DNA from 2 places in the Cupriavidus sp. PET2-C1 genome. Region 2 is predicted to be linked to the other one. Evidence: riboswitches for the same ligand, from Rfam matches in the RefSeq annotation. Region 2 holds a riboswitch; the other holds the start of a gene.

Region 1 (10,327 bases), 1.3 Mb from region 2:
TACAAGGTGCTGGCGGCGGGCGCGCGCAAGATCGGCTACAAGGAAATCGTGCGGCCCATGGCGGTCAACTCGCAGCCCTACGACGGGCGCCCGGGCTGCATGCAGATCGGCTTCTGCATGCAGGGGTGCAAGATCGGCGCCAAATGGTCCACGCTCTACACCGAGGTGCCGCGCGCCGTGGCCACCGGCAAAGCAGAATTGCGGCCGCAATCCATGGTGCTGCAGATCGAGCACGACGCCGCCGGCAAGGTCGCCGGCGTGCTCTACGTGGACGAACGCGGCCGCCGCCAGTTCCAGCGCGCGCGCATCGTCTGCGTGGCCGGCAACTCGATCGAATCGCCGCGCCTGCTGCTGAATTCGGCCAGCAGCAAGTTCCCGCAAGGTCTCGCCAATTCCTCCGGCCAGGTTGGTCGCAACTACCTCAACCACACTACCGCCGCGGCCGTGGCAATCCACCGCAAGCCGGTCTATATGTACCGCGGCACCGCGCTGGCAGCGGTGGTCTCGGACGAGGCCAGGCTCAACACCAACCGCGGCTTCTTTGGCGGCTATCACCTGGAAGGGCTGGCGCTTGGCCTGCCCTTCACGGCCGCCTTCATGAAGCCGGGCGGCTGGGGCCGCGACGTCTCCTCGGCGCTGGAAATGTACGACCACATGAGCTGCGTCTGGGTCTGCGGCGAAGACCTGGCGCAGGAGCGCAACAGCATTACCCTGCATGCCACGGAGAAGGACCAGTACGGCCTGCCGGTGCCGATCGTGAGCAAGACCGACCACGCCAACGATGCCGCCATCCGCGCCCACGGGCTGGCCCAGTTCCGCAAGATGTCGGAAGCGGTCGGCGCCACGCGCGTGATCGACATGCCGCCCTATCCCGCCAGCCACAACATGGGCACCAACCGCATGAGCGCCAAGGCCAGCGACGGCGTGGTCAACCGCTGGGGCCAGAGCCACGATATCCCCAACCTGTTTGTCTCCGACGGCAGCCAGTTCGCCTCCAGCTCGGCGTCCAACCCGACCCTGACCATCGTGGCGCTGGCGATCCGCCAGGCCGGGTACATTGCCGGCGCGCTGCAACGGCGCGAGCTCTGAGCCGCACCGGATGGCCGTCCGCCGCATTGCGGGGGGCGGCCAAATCGATTAGCGTAGAGCCAGCGCTGCGCCGGGCATCCGATCGCCCCGGCCAGCCCACCACATGAACCGGCCAAGGAGACAACCGTGCTGCAACAAGCACACCGGGCACATATCGAGCGCCTGCTCGCCTTTTCGCGGCAGCCCGGCGCGGCCGACGGCACCATCGAGCGCTCCTGGCTGCGCTGCTTCAACGACTATGGCCTCGATCCGAGCCGGCCGGTGCCCGCCTATATCGTGGAAGCGCAGCGCCTGCGCGAACACAAGGACCAGATCGAGGACTTTCTCGGCGTGGCGCGTACCGGCATGGAGCAGCTCTACAAGCGTGTGTCCGCCCTGGACTGCGTGCTGCTGCTCACCGACGCCCATGGCGTGACCGTGGACTTCATCGGCAACGACCACTGGGAGCAGGAACTCAAGCACGCCGGGCTCTACCTCGGCGCGGACTGGAGCGAGCCGCGCGCCGGCACCTGCGCGGTCGGCACCTGCATCGTCGAGCAGGCGCCGGTGACCTGCCACCAGACCGACCACTTCGACGTGTCCCACATCTCGCTCACATGCAACAGCGCACCGCTGTTCGATCCCACCGGCGGCTTCCTGGGCGTGCTCGACGTCTCCGCGCTAAGCGCTCCGGCGCCGCGCGAGGGACAGCACCTGGCGCTGCAGATGACCACCATGTACGCGCAGATGATCGAGGATGCCAATTTCCTGCGCTACTTCCGCGACCAATGGATCCTGCGGCTGGGCTCGACCTGGTCGCTGCTGGACGTGGACAGCGAGATCATGGTCGCCTTCGACGCCGACGGCGTCATCCGGGGCATCAACAGCGGCGGCCGGCGCAAGCTGCGGCTGGCCGACGCCGCCGAAGGACAGCGCGGCGGCAAGCCCGAGGATGTGCGCGGCCACCTGCTGACCGAAGTCTTCCGCGAGGACATGAGCGAGCTCTGGCGCATCGCGCGCGCCGGCATGTCGTCCGAGCGCACCGCCGTGCGCACGCATGACCACGGCCTGTACTACGCCACCGCGATCGCCCCGCGCGGCGCACCGGGCCGGCCCTCCTCGCCCGGCGCCCAGCCCGCGCTGCCGAGCGCGCAAGCCAGCGCCGCGCTGGACGCGCTCGGCGCGGGCGACCCGCAGATGCAGCGCCTGATCCTGCAGGCCAGGCGCCTTGCCAACAAGCCGCTCAATATCCTGGTGCATGGCGAGACCGGCACCGGCAAGGAAGTCCTGGCCAAGGCGCTCCACGCCGCCAGCGAGCGCCGCGGCAAAGCCTTCGTCGCGGTCAACTGCGCTGCCATTCCCGAATCGCTGATCGAGAGCGAACTGTTCGGCTACGCGCCGGGCACCTTCACCGGTGCGCGCAACAAAGGCATGCGTGGCCTGATCGCGCAGTCGGATGGCGGCACCCTCTTCCTCGACGAGATCGGCGACATGCCGCTGCACCTGCAAAGCCGGCTGCTGCGCGTGCTGTCCGAACGCGAGGTGATGCCGCTGGGCGCGGAGAAACCCGTCCCGGTGGATCTGCGCGTCATCGCCGCTTCGCACCGCGACCTGCGCCAGTTGATCGCCGAGCAGTGCTTCCGCGAAGACCTCTACTACCGGCTGTGTGGGGCCACCTTGCACCTGCCGGCGCTGCGCGAGCGGCGCGACAAGGATTACCTGATCGCGCGCATCGCCGAAGAAGAAGGCCGGCAGCTGGATATGCGGGCCGTGCTGGCGCCCGCCGCCCTGGCCCTGCTGCGGGCCTATTCCTGGCAGGGCAATGTGCGGCAACTGCGCAATGTACTGCGCTTTGCGCTGGCCATGAGCGACAACGGATTGATCGACACTGAGGCGCTGCCGCCGGAGATCCTCGATAGCACGCAGGAAATCCGACCGGATGCGCGCCCGGAGGCGGCGTCGCTGCCCGACAACGAACGCGAGGCCTTGCTGGCTGCCCTGCGGCGTAACAAGTGGCGTATTACGCAGGTTGCCGTTGACCTGGGCATCGCGCGCGCCACGGTCTACCGTCAAATGGAGCGCTACGGCATTGTCGCGCCCAACCAGCAATAAGGCTTCGGCCGTGGGAGCGCCGTGAACGCCTGATCCCCGGCACGTACGGCGTGGGTGAGCGGCATCGTTCCTGATCACCGGCGAGGCACCAAGGCAGCGGATCGACCATAATGTCGGTCGCCCCAAACACCCAGCCCTCGCTGCACAACGTGCCAGACGCCGACAGTCCGCCCTCATCCGCCGCCTCATCCGCCTCATCCGCTTCCCCCGCCAACGGCAGCGCTTGCGGCGCAGCGCCGGCCCTCCCCGCTTCGGACTGGCACCGGCGCGTGCTGGCGCTGGCGTTCCCGATCATCCTGGCCAACCTGACCCAGCCGATCCTGGGTGCGGTCGATACCGCCGTTGCCGGCCACCTGCCGGACCCGGCCTACCTGGGCGGCGTAGCCGCCGGCGGCCTGTTCTTCAGCTTTGTGTTCTGGGGCTTCGGGTTCCTGCGCATGGGTACCACCGGCCTCGCCGCGCAAGCCTACGGCGCCCAGGACGGCGCGGCACTGCGCGCCACGCTGGCACGCGCCCTGCTGCTGGCCACCGTCATCGGGCTCGGCGTGCTGGCCGTACAGATGCCCTTGATCCACGGCGCGCTGGGCCTGATCGGCGGCAGCGACACACTCCAGCACCACGCGCGGGTCTACAGCCAGGCGCGGATCTGGGCGGCGCCTTTTGCCTTGTGCAATTACGTGGTGCTCGGCTACCTGCTGGGCTGCCAGCACGTGCGGCTCGGCCTGCTCATCCAGCTCTTCATCAACGCGGTGAACATTGCCGCGGTGCTGCTCTATGTTTATGTATTCGACTGGGGCATCGCGGGGATCGGCGCCGCCACCGCTAGCGCCGATGCCTGCGGCTTCGTGCTGGGCGCCGCCCTGCTCTGGCGGCTGCGCCCGCACGGCTTGCCGCCCCTGCGCTGGGCGGTGGTCGCCGATGCGCACGAACTGAAGCGGCTGGTCGCCCTCAACCGCGACATCTTCATCCGCACGCTGTGCCTGGTGGCCAGCTTCGGCTGGTTCGCCCATGCGGGCGCCCAGCAAGGCGACGTGATCCTGGCGGCCAACGCGCTGCTGCTCAACTTCCAGACCTTCATGGCGTACGCGCTCGATGGCTTCGCGCATGCGGCCGAGGCGCTGGTGGGCGCCGCCATCGGCACCCGGGACCGGCACGCCTTCCGCCGCGCGGTCCGGGTCACGATGATCTGGGGCGCGGTGGGCGCGCTGTGCTTCTCCCTGGTGTATGCCGGCGCCGGGGAATGGATCATCGCCTGCCTGACCGACCAGCGGGCGGTCCACGACGCGGCGGTGCGCTACCTGCCATGGGCGGTCGCCCTGCCGCTGGTTTCCGTGTGGGGCTTCCTGCTCGATGGCGTGTTTATCGGCGCCACCAGCACGCGCGACCTGATGCACTCGATGGCCTTGTCGTTCGCGGCGTTCATGGTGGCGGCGCTTACGCTGGCCGGCCCGTTCGGCAACGACGGCTTATGGGCGGCGCTGCTGCTGTTCATGGCCGCGCGCGGCGTCACGCTGGCGCGGGTGTTCCCGCGCATCGAGGCCAGCCGCCTGGCATGATGTCGGACATCGCCGGACTTCGGTGCCTGGCATCCTGTCTCGGGGTGGCTGTCGGCAGCCGATCCGTTCAGCGTTAACCGGCCGGGGACCCATCACTGCGATTGACGACGCCGACCAGATGGAGGTGGCATTGGAACAGAAAGGTGCGGGGCTCGCCGGAACGATTGCCCTCGGCGACTTGACTGTCAATCGATTAGGCTTCGGCGCAATGCGTCTGTGTGGCGATTCGGCTTGGGGAAAACCAAAGGATCGGGATCACGTCAATCGCGTTCTGCATCGGGCAATCGAGCTTGGTGTGAACTTCATTGACACCGCGGACAGTTACGGCCCGGAGGCAAATGAGTCTTTGATCTCGCAGGCGTTGCATCCCTATCCTTCGGACCTGGTCATTGCTACGAAAGGTGGTTTGGTGCGGCCAGATCGGCGATCCTGGGTTCGGGACGGCCGCCCCGACCATTTGCGGGGCGCGGTCGAAGGCAGTTTGCAGCGCTTGCGGCTGGAGCGCATCGATTTATATCAACTCCATGCGCCTGACCCGAACGTGCCATTTGCCGAGTCGGTCGGAGCCCTGGCTGATTTGCAGCGCATAGGAAAGATCCGCCATATCGGCATCTCGAACGTGACGGTCGCGCAGCTTGATCTGGCACGCAGCATCGCACCCATCGTGTCGGTCCAGAATGCCTACAATCTGCGAGATCAAACCAGCGAGGACGTGCTCGCCGCGTGCGAGCGTCTCGGGATTGCCTTTCTGCCCTGGTATCCGCTGGGTGGCAAACGCGGCCTGCGCGCGCGCAAGGTGAAGCAGGCCGCCACGCGTCACGGTCTCACGCATGCAGCCCTGTCGATTGCATGGCTGCTCGCGAAGTCGCCTGTCATGCTGCCCATCCCCGGCACCCGATCCATCGATCACCTCGAGGAAAACGTGCGCGCCGCAGCCCTCACCCTGGCGCCAGGAGACCTCGACGATTTGCGATGACTGGGCGCTGACCGGGCGCTGAAACTTGCGGCAGGCCTGCAGTTGTCACGGCCTATCCAGACGAACACCTCCACCGCGTTCGTAACTGGATTATCTTGGCGGTGGCGGATGCCGGTGGTCAACTCATCAGGAGATACGAAATGACCAGCAAGAACACGATCTGTTTGTGGTACGAAGGTGGCGCCGTTGACGCCGCAAACTTCTATGCGGAAACGTTCCCCGACAGTTCTGTCGGCGCTGTCTACCGCGCACCGGGCGACTATCCTGGCGGCAAGCAGGGCGATGTCCTGACGGTTGAGTTCACCGTCGCCGGCATCCCCTGCCTTGGCCTGAACGGCGGCCCGTATTTCAAGCACAACGAGGCATTCTCTTTTCAGATCGCGACGGATGACCAGGCCGAAACCGACCGCTTATGGAACGCGATCGTCGGCAATGGCGGCCAGGAAAGCGCATGCGGCTGGTGCAAGGACCGGTGGGGCTTGTCATGGCAGATCACCCCGCGCGCCCTCACCGCTGCAATATCCGACCCCGATCGCGCGGCGGCCAGGCGCGCGTTTGACGCGATGATGACCATGAAAAAGATCGACATCGCCGCGATAGAAGCGGCACGGCTGGGCCAAAACCTATCCGCGGGCTGACGGAGCAAAGCCCGCGAGGGCCAGCGCATGGTTATGCGGGATTGGAATCGAGGAAGACATAAAGCGCTGCGATTTTTTCATCACGAACGATGATCACATCCCAGCCCGTATAGTCGGGGGCTTCGCCGTGCGGGCCAGAACCCCAAGCCAGACGACCGGCGTTGTGGAGAGCCTGAGCCTCGCCGTGCGGTGTGTAAGCGAAGTGCGGGTGCGTCGCGCGAAGATCCCCTGCGAATTTGTCGAGAGCGCCGTGCCCAACGAATACACCCGTAGGCACGTAGAGCACGCAGTCCTCGGTATAGAGCGCCTCGATTGCCGCGCGACGACGCGTTGCGTCGCCTTCACCGAAGACCTCCTGGAGGTTGCGATAAAGCAGTTCATGGGTACGGTCATTCATAACACACTCCTTGATCGATAACTTTGGACGTTTGCGGTCGCGTGGTGTGGAGATCTCTTGATGTCTATCTCCTGGCTGGTGTGGTGCGACAAGACAAATCTACGACGTCATGCTAATTTTCGAAATAGAAATGAATGAAAGCCATCGTTGCAGGATTGTCGATGTCAAAACTACCGGATTTCGAAGGGCTCGCGATGTTCGCGAAGGTTGCCGAAGAAGGCTCGTTCGCTGCTGCGGCAACAGCCATGGGGGTCTCGGTCGCCACTGTCTCTCGGGCCGTTACCCGTCTTGAAGAGCGGCTGGGAGGCCGACTGTTCAACCGCACCTCCCGACGACTTGCACTCACGGACTATGGCCACACGCTTGCCGAGCGAGCGGCAAGAATCTACGCCGAGGCGGAGGAAGCGGAGGATTTCGCACGTGAGACGTCAAGCCGACCGCGCGGTCTCGTAAAGCTCGCGGCGCCGCTCTCCTTTGGTGCTCGCTGGGTGGCGCCGTTGTTACCTGAATTCTTTCGGACCTATCCAGATATTTCCGTCGAACTTCATCTCACGGATGCACAGACTGACCTGATTGGCGATGGCTTTGACGCCGCCCTGCGCATCGCCATCATGGAGGACTCGTCACTCGTCGCCCGCCTCATTGCACCCGTGCGTCGATTTGTCGTGGCATCTCCAGCCTATCTGTCTTGCCATGGCCGCCCTCAGCACCCGCATGATCTTGGCGCCCACCAGTGTCTTACCTACACCAACAGGAGCAAGCGCGACGTCTGGCGATTTACCCATGAAAGTGGCGAAGAATGCACCGTCACACCGATCGGTGCATTGCGAGGAACGAGCGTGGAGGCATTACTGCCCACGGTCCTCGCTGGACTTGCCATCACCGAGTTTCCTGAGTTTGTCGCGACACAGTATTTCCGGGACAAACAGCTCGAGCCCGTTTTGACCGATTGGCGCTTGCCTGAAGGTGGTTTGTATTTCGTCACACCCACTGCCCGCGCGCGGCCCGCCAAGGTGAGTGCGTTGGCCGATTTCTTCATCTCCAGACTCACTGCCGCGGAGTGGAGCACAGAGACGTCCATGGATTGGAAATCATCCAGCCACAGCAGAAGGTGATTTTCTCTTTCTTCGGTGGCCGATCTCAGTCCGACACACGCCAGCGATCGTCCCGGGTTTACTGGTTGCCTGTCAGCGGGCAACCACGGCTCCGCCGATCCTGGAGCATTCTCTCCTGTGCTATGATTTCTGCACTCATGTGACTGGCGCATACAGATAGAGCACTATCGGGGAGCGTGAGGTTGCTAGCCGCCGCGCGCCTGGGCATTACCTACTATCCTTGGAGATGGGTTATGCCTGATTTCGCAAATCTGTTCATGTTCGCTCTTGTGGCGTTGGGAATGGTTTTAACGCCAGGGCCGAACATGATTTATCTAATTTCCCGCTCAATTTGCCAGGGTAGGCGAGCAGGCCTCATTTCGTTGGGAGGCGTTGCTCTGGGCTTTGTGTTCTACATGCTCTGTGCGGCATTCGGAATTACGGCTTTCGTATTTGCGGTACCTTACGCATACGACACGCTTCGCTTTGGCGGCGCTTTGTACCTTCTCTACCTTGCCTGGCAAGCGGTCAAACCGGGTGGACGGTCCGCGTTTGCAGTGCGCGACCTACCGGTCGATACCCCAAGGAAGCTCTTCAGCATGGGGTTTATCACTAACCTGGCGAATCCCAAGATCGCCGTCATGTATCTGTCTCTGCTTCCCCAATTCATTGTGGAAGGACACGGCAGTGTTCTTACCCAATCGCTGGCGCTCGGCAGCGTTCAGATTTCGATCAGCCTCGCTGTGAATGCACTGATCATCGTGACGGCCGGATCGATATCTACCTTCCTGTTGGGACGCCCGCAGTGGCTATTGGTGCAGCGCTGGCTGATGGGCAGCGTTCTGACAGGTCTGGCGGTGCGCATGGCATACGAATCCAAGAAATAGCGGCGCCTTGCCAATACGCCGGCGCGACAGCCGGCAGCCAACGTCCAACGTCCGTGGCCCACGAGGCGTCGCCGGTCATATCCTCGCGTGTGCTTGACGCTCGAGGACTTTCATTCCGTGCTGGATAAACCCCGACGCCTGAGGCCCCGTCAAAACAACGCCTTTTGCCCCGTCACCAACGCCTCGAACGCATCGTCCAGGAACGGCAGGATGGCGTCGGCCACCGGCTGCAGCTGCCGCGTCAGGTAATGGTCGTAGTCGATGGGCGAGCGCCGGGTTTCCAGCGGCTCCGGGCCGGCTACCGTCATCACGTAGCTGATCCAGCCGCCGTTCTGGTATTGCAGCGGACGGCCCTCCTTGCGGTTGAACTCGTCCGCGATGCGTGCCGCGCGCACATGCGGCGGCACGTTACGCTGATAGTCTTCGAGCGTGCGGCGCAAGCGCTTGCGGTAGACCAGTTGCGCGTCGAACTCGCCGCTCATGGTGCGGCGGACATAGTCCTGCACGTATTCCCGGTACGGCTGCTGCTTGAACACGCGTTGATAAAGCGCTTGCTGGAACTGCTGGGCCAGCGGCGTCCAGTCCGTGCGTACCGTTTCCAGGCCCTTGTAGACCATCTCTTCACTGCCGTCCGCCTTGACGACCAGCCCCGCATAGCGCTTCTTGCTGCCTTGCTCGGCGCCGCGCACGGTGGGCATCAGGAAGCGGCGGTAGTGGGTCTCGTACTGCAGCTCCAGCGCGCTCTCCAGTCCGTACTGTTGTTGCAGATGCTGCCGCCACCACTGGTTCACCTGCTGGACGAGGGCGTGGCCGATCCTGTCGGCGTCCGCTTCCGCGTGCGGCTGCTTCAGCCAGACAAAGGTCGAATCGGTATCGCCATAGATCACCTGGTAGCCCTGCGCCTCGATCAGCTCGCGCGTGCGGTGCATGATCTCGTGGCCGCGCATGGTGATCGACGACGCCAGGCGTGGGTCGAAGAAACGGCAGACGCTGGAGCCTAGCACCCCGTAGAACGCATTCATGATGATCTTCAGGGCCTGCGACAAGGGCTTGTTGCCTTCGCGCTTGGCGGCTTCGCGGCCTTGCCATATCTGCTGGACGATGGCCGGCAGGCAATGCCGGGTACGCGAGAAGCGCGCGCCGCGAAATCCCGGCACCGAGCTTTCGTCGGACGGATCCTGCAGCCCTTCCACCAGCCCGAGCGGATCGATGAGGAAAGTGCGGATGATGGACGGGTACAGGCTTTTGTAGTCCAGCACCAGCACCGAATCGTACAGCCCGGGCTGCGAATCCATGACAAAGCCGCCGGGGCTGGCGCCCTCCGGCACCTCGCCCAGGTTCGGGGCGACATAGCCCTGGCGATGCATCAGCGGCATGTACAGGTGCGTGAAGGCGGCCACGCTGCCGCCGCTGCGGTCCGCCGGCAACCCCGTGACAGCGGCGCGCTCCAGCAGGAAGGTCAGCAACTCGGTCTTGGCAAAGATCCGGGTCACCAGTTCGCAGTCCTTGAGGTTGTAGCGGGCCAGCGCGGGCTTGTCTTCGGCGAAGCGGCGGTCGATCTCCGCCATCCGCTGATACGGGTTGTCGATGGACTTGCCC
Region 2 (10,327 bases):
TGATGTAGCGCGGTTGCTTCGACACATTCCCGGCGGTCAGCGCTGCCTGCTGGGTCATTTCGCCGAGCGTGACGGAGTGCGCGCCATCTTCGATGTAGCGTTCCCATACCGGTTGTCCCGAGGTGGCCGGTATGCAGAAGCCCTTGAAGCTGGCGACATCGCAGGTGTCCGACGCGCCGGTGCGGCCGCTCAGGGCGCGTGTCATGCTGATATCGGTGCGCGCATCCCGCAAAGCCGCTTCCGCCGCCTGCAGGGCGATGTTCTGGTCGCGGGAGTTTCGCGCCATGCGTTCGCCGGAAAGGCTGGTCAGGCTGGCAGACAATCCCAGCATCGTCAGGATCACGAGAAACAGGAGCACCACGATCAGTGACATGCCGCGTTGCGTGCGCACTGGGGCGCCGCGGCAGGTCATGGGACGGTCGGGTCGGTTGTTCATCTCTGGCCTAGTTCAAGCGGTTGCGGACTGCGATATAGAACGTGAAATGCTTGCGCAGGCGCCCGTCCACAGGCAGATGCACGACGCTGCCTGCATCGCTGGCGGGTGCCACGTTGGCGGGCGCATAGGCTGTGCCGAAGTGGCTCAATGTGGTTGAGAGCGGCGCGGGGTTGGTCCGGCTGTCACCGACCAGCACCACAGAAACCATCATCGCCCGGACATTGGCCATGACCGCGACACCCGGCGGCACATAACGATTGATCGCCTGGTCGCCATCGGTGTCCTCGCCCAGCAGTACCTGGAAGCGCTCCACGCCGGGGAATAGGGGCGTGGTGGTGCCATTCGCGGTGCACTGTAGCCACGGCATGCCGGATGCATCGTTGGCGATCGAGAAGGTTTCCGCCTGCAGCACGATATTGCTGACACCTTTGCCGGTGCAGTCGACGATGGTGCCGTCAGGGTTTGGCGTCGGCACGGACGCGGCGGCGGCCAGCGCGTCCGAACCGAAATAACGGAACGTCAACGTGTCGCTTGTGTTAGTGCCGGTGTCGTTGGTCGCGTCGATGGTGTTGGCGTTGGCAAAGGTGGTGCCTGCCGGGAAGTCGCTGTAGCCGGCCTGGCGCACGTCGCGCTGGAGCAATTGAGCAATCGCGCGCGCGTTCTCCTGGATGCCGGCCAGGTCCGTCTGCGTGCCGTAGGACGCCCGCTGTGACAGGTAGAAGGACGAGATCACGATCAGCAGCAGCATGCTGATGACCAAGCCGACCATCAGCTCGACAAGCGTAAAGCCGCGCGCGCGGCGCGTCAGTTTGCGGCCTGCCTTTCTCATGGTACGAACGCCGTGACAAAACGTTGATAGACCGGGTCCTGGTTAGTCGGCACCTTATCTTCCTGCCACCAGATCTTGATCGCGTAGGGGGCACCGCTTGCGTTGTCGCACTGCGGATTGGCCGGCGTGCCATCGTCCGGCGTGCTGTCGATGCAGACGGTGCCGAGCCCGCTGGGCAACGCGGCCGCCGTGTCGTCGAGCCAGGCCTTGTAGCTGCTTGCGGCCATCTGCGCTGGCGTGCACCCTGCGGTAGTGAAGCAGGCGACCGTGGTCAGGCCGACGGGCTGGTTGTAGGCACCCGCGGTCATCGCGGCTTCGTTGCTTCGTAACTGGTCAGCAAGGTTGTAGGCCAGCACGGTCGCGACGTTGCGCATGGAAGCCGTACGGCCATCGACCAGTGTGCGCAACTGCAGGGCAGCCAGCGCTAGCACGCCGAATGACAGCACCACGATCGTCACCAGGGCCTCGATGAGGGTGAATCCGGAAGCGGGGCGACGCCGGCTGTGCGTGCGTTCGGGATGCGCTATCTTCATGGCATCAAGGGCAAGCGACTTGCTGCGAGGTGGGCTTGCCGCTGCCCGTGAGTGAGACGCGTTGGCCGGCGCTGGTCGATGACTTCGCGCAGAACTGCCAGGAGCCAAGCGAATCTGGCGCGCCCCAGGAGCGCAAACGGATGCTGGTGGCGCCGGTGCTCAAGCTGCTGGCCACGATGGCCATGGAACTGGCAGGCGGATCGCTTTTGCGGATCACCTCTTCACCTTTGCTGATGATGTTGTCGCCATTGCTGTCGACAAAGACCACGCGACGCTGGGCCCAGTCACTGGTGCAGTTGGTGCCGTCGGCGGTGGGGCAGACGGTGATTGTTGTATTGCGACGTGCTGCTTCGCTACGGGCGATCTCCACGTCGCTGACCAGATTGGATGATTCCGTCGTCATCCTGCTGCGATGGATGAAGGAGCTGAAGTTCGGGACTGCTGCTGCCGCCAGGATGGCGAGAACCGAAAGCGCCACCATCAGTTCGATGAGAGTGAAGCCGGCTTGCCGAGTGGCGCGTAGCGCAGAGGGGAGGGAGGAGCGGTTGGCAGCGTGCCAGAGGGCGTAGGGGCGTGAATCGGCCAGCGCTGCCCATGCACTGCGCAGCGCTTTCCCCGGTGCCCACGATAGCCTGGTGCGCACAAGCGCAACCAAGCCCGCTGCCGCAAGGCAGGAAGGCTGACCCATGTTCGACTCCCGTCCGAAAACTGTTTTTTTTTCTTGTTGGTGTGTTTCGCCTCTCCGGGCGAGTCCACCGTACCTTCTGTTCTTATATAAGAAGGCAGTGCAGATTAAACCGCTTTCCTTGGAAGTCTGCTACCCCTTCCGTGGGGTAGACGCCGAAAACTCGTCCAGCATGTCGCGGAATTCCGACACGTCCTCAAAGCTCCGATACACCGAAGCAAACCGGATATAAGCAATCTTGTCCAACCGGCGCAGCTCGCGCATGACCAGTTCCCCGACCTGGCTGCTGGGGATTTCCTTCTCGCCGAGGGCGAGCAGTTTCTCTTCGATGCGGGTGATGGAGGCGTCGATGGCTTCAGCCGAGACCGGGCGCTTGCGCAGGGCGAGGCGCATCGAGTCTTTCAGCTTGTCGCGGGTATAGTCCGCGCGGGAGCCGTTTTTCTTGACGATGGCGGGGAAGAACAGCTCGATCCGCTCATAGGTGGTGAAGCGGCGGTCGCAGGATTCACAGCGGCGGCGGCGGCGCACCGTATCGCCTTCTTCCGACATGCGCGTGTCCAGGACCTGGGTGTTGGAATGGGCGCAAAAAGGGCATTTCATGCCTGACCACCTCGAAGTTTGAGCCGGGGCGCGTGCCGCGCAGGCAGCGTTTTGTCATTCTGTGTCGCGCCGGGCTGGGTTGGCAAGGCCCGCCGCAGGCGCGGCGCGCGCCGCGGCGGGGCTGCCGGCCACCCGCGCGTGGCGGGTGGCGCCGGGCTTTAGCCGTAGACCGGGAAACGCTTGGTCAGGGCTGCCACTTGCTCGCGCACGCGCGCGATGTTGGCCAGGTCGTGCGGGTTTTCCAGCACGTCGGCGACGAGGTTGGCCACCAGGCGGGCTTCTTCTTCCTTGAAGCCGCGGGTGGTCATGGCCGGCGAGCCCAGGCGGATGCCCGAGGTGACGAACGGCTTTTCCGGGTCGTTGGGGATGGCGTTCTTGTTGACGGTGATGTGTGCCTCGCCCAGGACCTTTTCGGCTTCCTTGCCGGTGATCTGCATGGCGCGCAGGTCGACCAGCATGACGTGGCTTTCGGTGCGGCCGGAGACGATGCGCAGGCCGCGCTCGATCAGCGTTTCGGCCAGCACACGGGCGTTCTTGACCACTTGCTGCTGGTAGGTCTTGAACTCGGGCGACAGGGCTTCCTTGAACGCCACTGCCTTGCCGGCGATCACGTGCATCAGGGGGCCGCCCTGGATGCCGGGGAAGATGGCCGAGTTGATGGCCTTCTCATGCTCGGCCTTCATCAGGATCACGCCACCGCGCGGGCCGCGCAGGCTCTTGTGGGTGGTGGTGGTGACAAAGTCGGCGTGCGGCACCGGGTTGGGGTACACGCCGGCGGCGATCAGGCCGGCGTAGTGGGCCATGTCGACCATGAACAGGGCGCCGATGGACTTGGCTACCTTGGAGATGCGTTCGAAGTCGATGCGCAGGGCGAAGGCCGAGGCGCCGGCGATGATCAGCTTGGGCTTCTTTTCCTGCGCCAGCTTTTCCAGCGCGTCGTAGTCGATGTCTTCGTTGGCGTCCAGGCCGTAGCTGACCACGTTGAACCATTTGCCGCTCATGTTGAGCGCCATGCCGTGGGTCAGGTGGCCACCTTCGGCCAAGCTCATGCCCATGATGGTGTCACCCGGCTTCAGGGCGGCGAAGAACACGCCCTGGTTGGCCTGCGAGCCGGAATTGGGCTGCACGTTGGCGGCTTCGGCGCCGAACAGTTGCTTGACGCGGTCGATGGCCAGTTGCTCCACGACGTCGACGTACTCGCAGCCACCGTAGTAGCGCTTGCCGGGATAGCCTTCGGCGTACTTGTTGGTCAGTTGCGAGCCTTGCGCGGCCATCACGGCCGGCGAGGTGTAGTTTTCCGAGGCGATCAGCTCGATGTGCTCTTCCTGGCGCTGGTCTTCCTTCTGGATGGCGGCAAAAAGCTCGGGGTCGATCTGGTCGATCGTATAGCGGCTGCGTTCGAACATGGCGAAAACTCGTCTGAAAAAAGGGGAATTCCGAATGGCTTCGGGGTAGGGCGCGCGGGGAAGGCACAGGCGACCGGCGCCGGTCGCGTTAGCTATCCGGCGCAGGGCGCACCCTGCTTCCCATTCGCTGCCCAGGCGAGCGGCAGGCGCTTGAAACATCGCGCCAGAGAACTTTGCGCTTCCTCGTGGTAGTACCCACTGACTTCGCCAGTCGCGCAAGATGGAATGGTTGGCGGCAGTTTAACGCGAGGCGCTGGCTCGCTGCAAGACGGTGCTGCGGGGCCTGAGACCGAAAGTCAATGCCTTGTCTGTCAAGCTATGTAATTGTTGTAATGTCAGACAAGGGTTTACACCGGGTCGGGCCGGCTCCCGTTACAATCGCGGCCATGAGCAACAATGTGTGGGCCTTGCGGGTGTACTGGGAAGACACCGACGCGGGCGGCGTAGTGTTCTACGCCAATTACCTCAAGTTTTTCGAGCGCGCCCGTACCGAGTGGCTGCGCTCGCTTGGCATCGAACAGCAAGCGCTGGCCGATGAGACCGGCGTCGTCTTCATCGTCAGAAGCACGGCGGTGGACTACAATGCCCCCGCCCGTCTGGACGACTTGCTTGAGATCCGGACACAGATTGAACGGGTTGGCCCGGCGTCGGTCCAATTCGCCCAGGAAGCCTGGCGTGGTGAGCAATTGCTGGCTACTGGCGCCATCCGGGTTGGGTGTGTTGATCGTAGCACATTTCGCCCGACTCCCATTCCCGCTCCTGTCCTTGCAACCATCAAGACCGCTCGATGAATCCCGTGACCGTCACGCAAGACCTGTCGATCATTTCGCTGGTGCTGCACGCCAGTGTGCTGGCACAGGCCGTCATGGCCCTGCTGCTGGTGATGTCCCTGTTCTCGTGGACATATATCTTCCGCAAGCATTTCTCCCTGCGCGCCGCGCGGACCCAGACCGAGGGGTTCGAGCGCGACTTCTGGGCCGGCGGCGACCTGCAGGCCCTGTATCAGAGCGCAGCCAACAATCGTCACAACACCGGCGCGCTGGAACGGATCTTTGAATCCGGCATGGGCGAGTACCTGAAGGCGCGCGAGCGCAACAATGACGCCGGCGCGCTGCTCGATGCCGCGCGGCGTGCGATGCGCGCGGCCTACCAGCGCGAGATGGATGTGATGGAATCGCATCTTCCATTCCTGGCGTCGGTCGGTTCGGTCAGTCCGTACATCGGCTTGTTCGGCACCGTATGGGGGATCATGAACGCCTTCCGCGGCTTGTCCAATGTGCAACAGGCAACGCTTGCAGCCGTGGCGCCCGGCATTGCGGAGGCGCTGGTCGCCACCGCCATCGGCCTGTTCGCGGCGATTCCGGCGGTCATTGCCTACAACCGCTACGCCACCGAAGTAGATCGCCTGGCCATCCGCTTCGAGAGCTTCATGGAAGAGTTCCTGAACATCCTGCAACGGCAGACCCGCTAAAGCGCCGAAACCACCAACGTCTTCGGTCAAGGAGAACCAGCAATGGCAGCGATACAGCGCCGTGGCGGCTCGCGCCGCCGGGCCAGTGCCGACATCAACGTCGTGCCTTACATTGACGTGATGCTGGTGCTGCTCGTCATTTTCATGGTGGCGGCACCGATCGTGAATCCCGCCGTGGTTGACCTGCCCAGTGTGGCCAACGCCACTCAGCAGCAAAAGGCGCCCCCCATCGTCGTGACCGTGCATGAGGACGGCACACTGACCGCGCGCGGCAAGGATAACGCCGGCAACAGCTTCGAGCGCAAGCTCGACAAGCAGGGCCTGATCGACTTCGTGCATCAGCGCCAGAACGAGAATCCCGATCAGCCGGTGGTGATCGCCGCCGACCGCTCGGTCAAGTACGAAGCCGTGCTGGACGTCATGTCAGTGCTCAAGGCCGACGGCGTGAAGCGCGTCGGCCTGATGGTCAAGCCCAAGTAAGCACCGCCCCACGCGATGAAAACCGCCGCCTATCCTTATCAGCCGGCCCCGGAGCGGGGAACCCTGCGTTCCTTCCTGCTCGCGGTTTTCATGCACCTGCTGCTGGGCATCGTGCTGTATTTCGGTGTGCACTGGCAGAGCAGCACCCCGGTCGGTGCCGAAGCCGAGCTCTGGGATGAGATCCCGGCCACTACCGCACCGCCGCCACCGCCGCCTCCCGCACCCCTGCCCATCGTACAAGCCCGTCCGGCGCCGCCTGCGCCAGCGGTGAGGTCTCGTGCCGAAGAAGACGCCGAGATCGCCCTCCAGCAGCAAAAGCGCCGCCAGGCCGAGGCCGCCGCCCGCGAAGAGGCGCGCCAGCAGGCCGACCTGCGCGCGCGCCAGGAAGCCGAGCGGCAGGAAGCGGCCCGCAAGGAGGCGGCCCGCAAGGATGCCCAGCACAAGGACGACCTGCGCCGCGAAGAGCAGCGCCGCGAAGAACAGAAGAAGGACGAGCTGAAGAAGGAAGCCCAGCGCAAGGAAGACGCGCGCAGGCAGGCCGTGCTGCAGGAGCAGCGCAAGGAGCAGGCTGAGCGCGAGCGCAAGGAAGCCGACGCCAAGGCCCGCGCCGAGGCCAAGAGCCGTGCCGAGGCCGATGCCAAGGCGCGCGCCGAGGCTGACGCCAAGGCAAAGGCAGCCGCTGACGCCAAGGCCAAGGCTAACGCCGAAGCCAAGGCCGCCGCCAACGCGAAAGCCAAGGCTGATGCGGATGCCAAGGCCAAGCGCGACGCCGCCGCCAATGCCCAGCGCCACAGTGAACTGGCGCGGCTGCAGGCCATGGCCGGCGGCGGGGCGGCAGTTGGCGGCGCCGGCGGTGTCGGCAGCAGCGCTGGCAGCGGTGCGGGGTCGGGCGGCAAGGCCTCGCCTGGCTACCCGGATCGCGTGCGTCGCCGCGTCAAGCCGAATATCGTATTTACTGAAGACGTGCCTGGCAATCCGGCCGCGGTGGTGTCGGTTCAACTGGCGCCGGACGGCTCCTTGATGTCCGCGCGGCTGTCCAAGTCCAGCGGCAATTCGGGCTGGGACAACGCCGTGCTGCGCGCCGTGGAGCGCTCGGATCCGCTCCCCCGCGACGAAAACGGCAAGGCGCCAGCCAGCTTCACGATCACCTTCAAGCCTAAGGATTAAGAGGGACGGCGATGTCGACGGCACGGGAACACTCGAATTGCAACATATTGCAACCTACGTCGATGCACTGCAGTCCCAACGCTACGATGACAGGTTGCCTGACGCAGCCGGCAAATGTGCCCAGGGCACGCGATACGGGCATGCGACAAGCCTTCAGCATGCTTGCCCGTTCCACGGCTCCCGTTTGCCGGCCGCGCTCGATGAATATTGATCTCGATTGAGGAGCAGCATGCGAAAGCTTTGGGCCCCCCTTTGGCTGGCCGCGCAGCGGCACGGCACCCGCGCGCACGCCCTGTTTGCCGGGCTGGCCGTGGTGCTGGCTTGTTCGGCCGGCAGCGCACAGGCGCAATTGAACGTTGAAATCACCGGTGTTGGCGCCAGCCAGCTCCCCATCGCCACGGCAAATTTCCAGGGCGAAGCTCAGGCCCCGCAAAATCTCACCGCCATCATCCGCAGCGACCTGCAGCGCAGCGGCCGCTTCCGCAATGTCGACCCGGGCGGCGCCACGGTGGCGGAGTCCGCCAATGCCGACCTTGGCAGCTGGAAGGCGCGCGGCGCCGATGCCTTCGTGGCCGGCAGCGTCACACCCACCGGCAACGGCCAGTACGACGTGCGCTTTCGCCTCTACGACACCGTCAAGGGCACCAGCCTGGGTGGCCTGGCCTTCACTGTCAGCGGCAACCAGCTGCGCGTGACCGGCCACAAGATCGCCGACTACATCTACGAGAAGCTGCTGGGCGAGCGCGGCGTGTTTGCCACGCGGCTGTCCTATGTCTCGCGGGTCGGCGGGCGTTTCCAGCTGCTGATCTCGGACTCCGACGGCCAGAACTCTCAGGTGGCGCTGACCAGCAACGAGCCGATCATCTCGCCTTCGTGGTCGCCGGATGGCAGCAAGGTCGCTTACGTGTCCTTTGAAGCCAAGAAGCCCGTGGTCTACGTGCACGACCTGGCGACCGGCAAGCGCACGCTGGTGTCGAACCAAAAGGGCAACAACAGCGCGCCTTCGTGGTCGCCTGACGGCCAACGCCTGGCGGTGGCGCTGTCGCGCGACGGCAATACCCAGATCTACCAGGTTGGCGCCGATGGCTCCGGGCTCAAGCGCCTCACCCGCAGCAGCGCCATCGATACCGAGCCGCAATATGCGCCCGACGGCCGCAGCATCTACTTCACCAGCGATCGCGGCGGTGCGCCGCAGATCTACCGCATGCCGGCCGGCGGCGAAGAAGGCGGCGCAGCCCAGCGCGTGACCTTCAAGGGCAGCTACAACGTGAGCCCGCGCATTTCCCCGGATGGCAAGCAGCTGGCCTACATCACCCGCAGCGGCGGCTTCAAGCTGCAGCTGATGGATATCGGCAACGGCGATGTGACCTCGCTGACCGACACCGCCAACGACGAGGCCCCGAGCTTCGCCGCCAACGGCAAGTACATTCTTTATGCCACCCGGGTGGGAGGTCGCTCGGTGCTGGCGGCAGTGTCCACTGACGGGCGTACCCGGCAGGTTTTGTCGCTCCAGTCCGGCGAGGTTCGCGAGCCGTCCTGGGGACCATTCATGCAATAAACGAGGAGTTCCTAGCCATGACCAATATGATGACCAAAACGCTTGCCGTCGCCGCTCTGCTGGCCCTCGGCGCTTGCAGCTCCGGCGTCAAGCTGGACGACACCGCTAACGCCGGTGCCGGCAACAAGGGCACGCCTTCGACCGACGCCCGCGCCGTGGCGCCGGTGGACGTGTCGCGTGATCCGCTGAACGATCCGAACAGCCCGCTGGCCAAGCGTAGCGTGTACTTCGACTTCGACAGCTACAGCGTCAAGTCCGACTACCAGGGCATGCTGTCGGAGCACGCCAAGTACCTGGCCACCAACAAGGGCCGCCGCATCCTGATTCAGGGCAACACCGACGATCGCGGCACCAGCGAATACAACCTGGCACTGGGCCAGAAGCGCGCCGAAGCCGTGCGCCGCTCGCTGTCCTCGCTGGGCGTGCCGGAAACCCAGATGGAAGCCGTCAGCCTGGGCAAGGAAAAGCCCAAGGCAACCGGCCACGACGAAGCCGCCTGGGCGGAAAACCGCCGCGCGGACATCACGTACTAATCCGCGGACAGCCATCTCATGAAAGCACGCGTCTCCAAGTTGGTATTGCTTACCGCGATGTCCTGCGCCAGCCTGCTGCCGGTGGCACAGGCGCGGGCTGGCGTGTTCGACGATGACGAGGCGCGCAAAGCCATCGTCAACATGCGGGACCAGTTCAACGGTTTCCAGGCGACGGCATCGCAGCGCATCGACCAGAACAGCCGCGCCCAGCTCGACATGCAGAACCAGCTCGAAGGCCTGCGCCAGGAAGTGGCGCGGCTGCGCGGCCAGAACGAGATGCTGCAGAACGAGGTGACGACGCTGCAAAAGCAGCAGAAGGACTACTACGCGGACCTGGACGCGCGCCTGAAGAAATTCGAGCCGCAGCAGGTCACCGTGGATGGCCGCGAAGGGCTGTCGCAACCTGGCGAGAAGACCGAGTACGATGCCGCGCTCAAGCAGTTCCAGACCGGGGACTTCAAGGGTGCCGGCAACGTGTTCGCGAGCTTCATCAAGAAGTACCCGCAGAGCCCGTACGTGCCGCTGGCGCAATTCTGGCTAGGCAACTCGCTGTACGCGCAGCGGGACTACCGCGGCTCGACCTCGGTGCTGCAGAACATGGTGCAGGCCTATCCGGATCACCCCAAGGT

Evidence for each region. A riboswitch is a leader RNA that binds a small molecule or an ion and turns the genes downstream of it on or off. The one in region 2 is predicted to bind ZMP and ZTP.
Region 1: it holds a riboswitch for ZMP and ZTP, as region 2 does, so the genes downstream of both, ACX12D_RS08435 (LysE family translocator) here and glyA (serine hydroxymethyltransferase) in region 2, are expected to answer to the same signal.

Annotation. Positions count from the first base shown of each region.
Region 1 covers NZ_CM137259.1:1,840,732-1,851,058, reverse strand. The annotation lists gene ACX12D_RS08470 (GMC family oxidoreductase) at 1-1,089, shown strand, start outside; gene ACX12D_RS08465 (sigma-54-dependent Fis family transcriptional regulator) at 1,216-3,180, shown strand; gene ACX12D_RS08460 (MATE family efflux transporter) at 3,291-4,736, shown strand; gene ACX12D_RS08455 (aldo/keto reductase) at 4,867-5,712, shown strand; gene ACX12D_RS08450 (VOC family protein) at 5,853-6,350, shown strand; gene ACX12D_RS08445 (nuclear transport factor 2 family protein) at 6,382-6,747, opposite strand; gene ACX12D_RS08440 (LysR family transcriptional regulator) at 6,909-7,862, shown strand; ZMP/ZTP riboswitch at 7,992-8,075, shown strand; gene ACX12D_RS08435 (LysE family translocator) at 8,096-8,728, shown strand; gene ACX12D_RS08430 (DNA polymerase II) at 8,878-10,327, opposite strand, start outside.
Region 2 covers NZ_CM137259.1:3,181,548-3,191,874, reverse strand. The annotation lists gene ACX12D_RS14445 (pilus assembly PilX family protein) at 1-373, opposite strand, end outside; gene ACX12D_RS14440 (PilW family protein) at 444-1,184, opposite strand; gene pilV (type IV pilus modification protein PilV) at 1,262-1,798, opposite strand; gene ACX12D_RS14430 (GspH/FimT family pseudopilin) at 1,803-2,486, opposite strand; gene nrdR (transcriptional regulator NrdR) at 2,616-3,083, opposite strand; gene glyA (serine hydroxymethyltransferase) at 3,242-4,489, opposite strand; ZMP/ZTP riboswitch at 4,612-4,714, opposite strand; gene ybgC (tol-pal system-associated acyl-CoA thioesterase) at 4,876-5,280, shown strand; gene tolQ (protein TolQ) at 5,277-5,960, shown strand; gene tolR (protein TolR) at 6,003-6,440, shown strand; gene tolA (cell envelope integrity protein TolA) at 6,456-7,607, shown strand; gene tolB (Tol-Pal system beta propeller repeat protein TolB) at 7,837-9,165, shown strand; gene pal (peptidoglycan-associated lipoprotein Pal) at 9,183-9,698, shown strand; gene ybgF (tol-pal system protein YbgF) at 9,717-10,327, shown strand, end outside.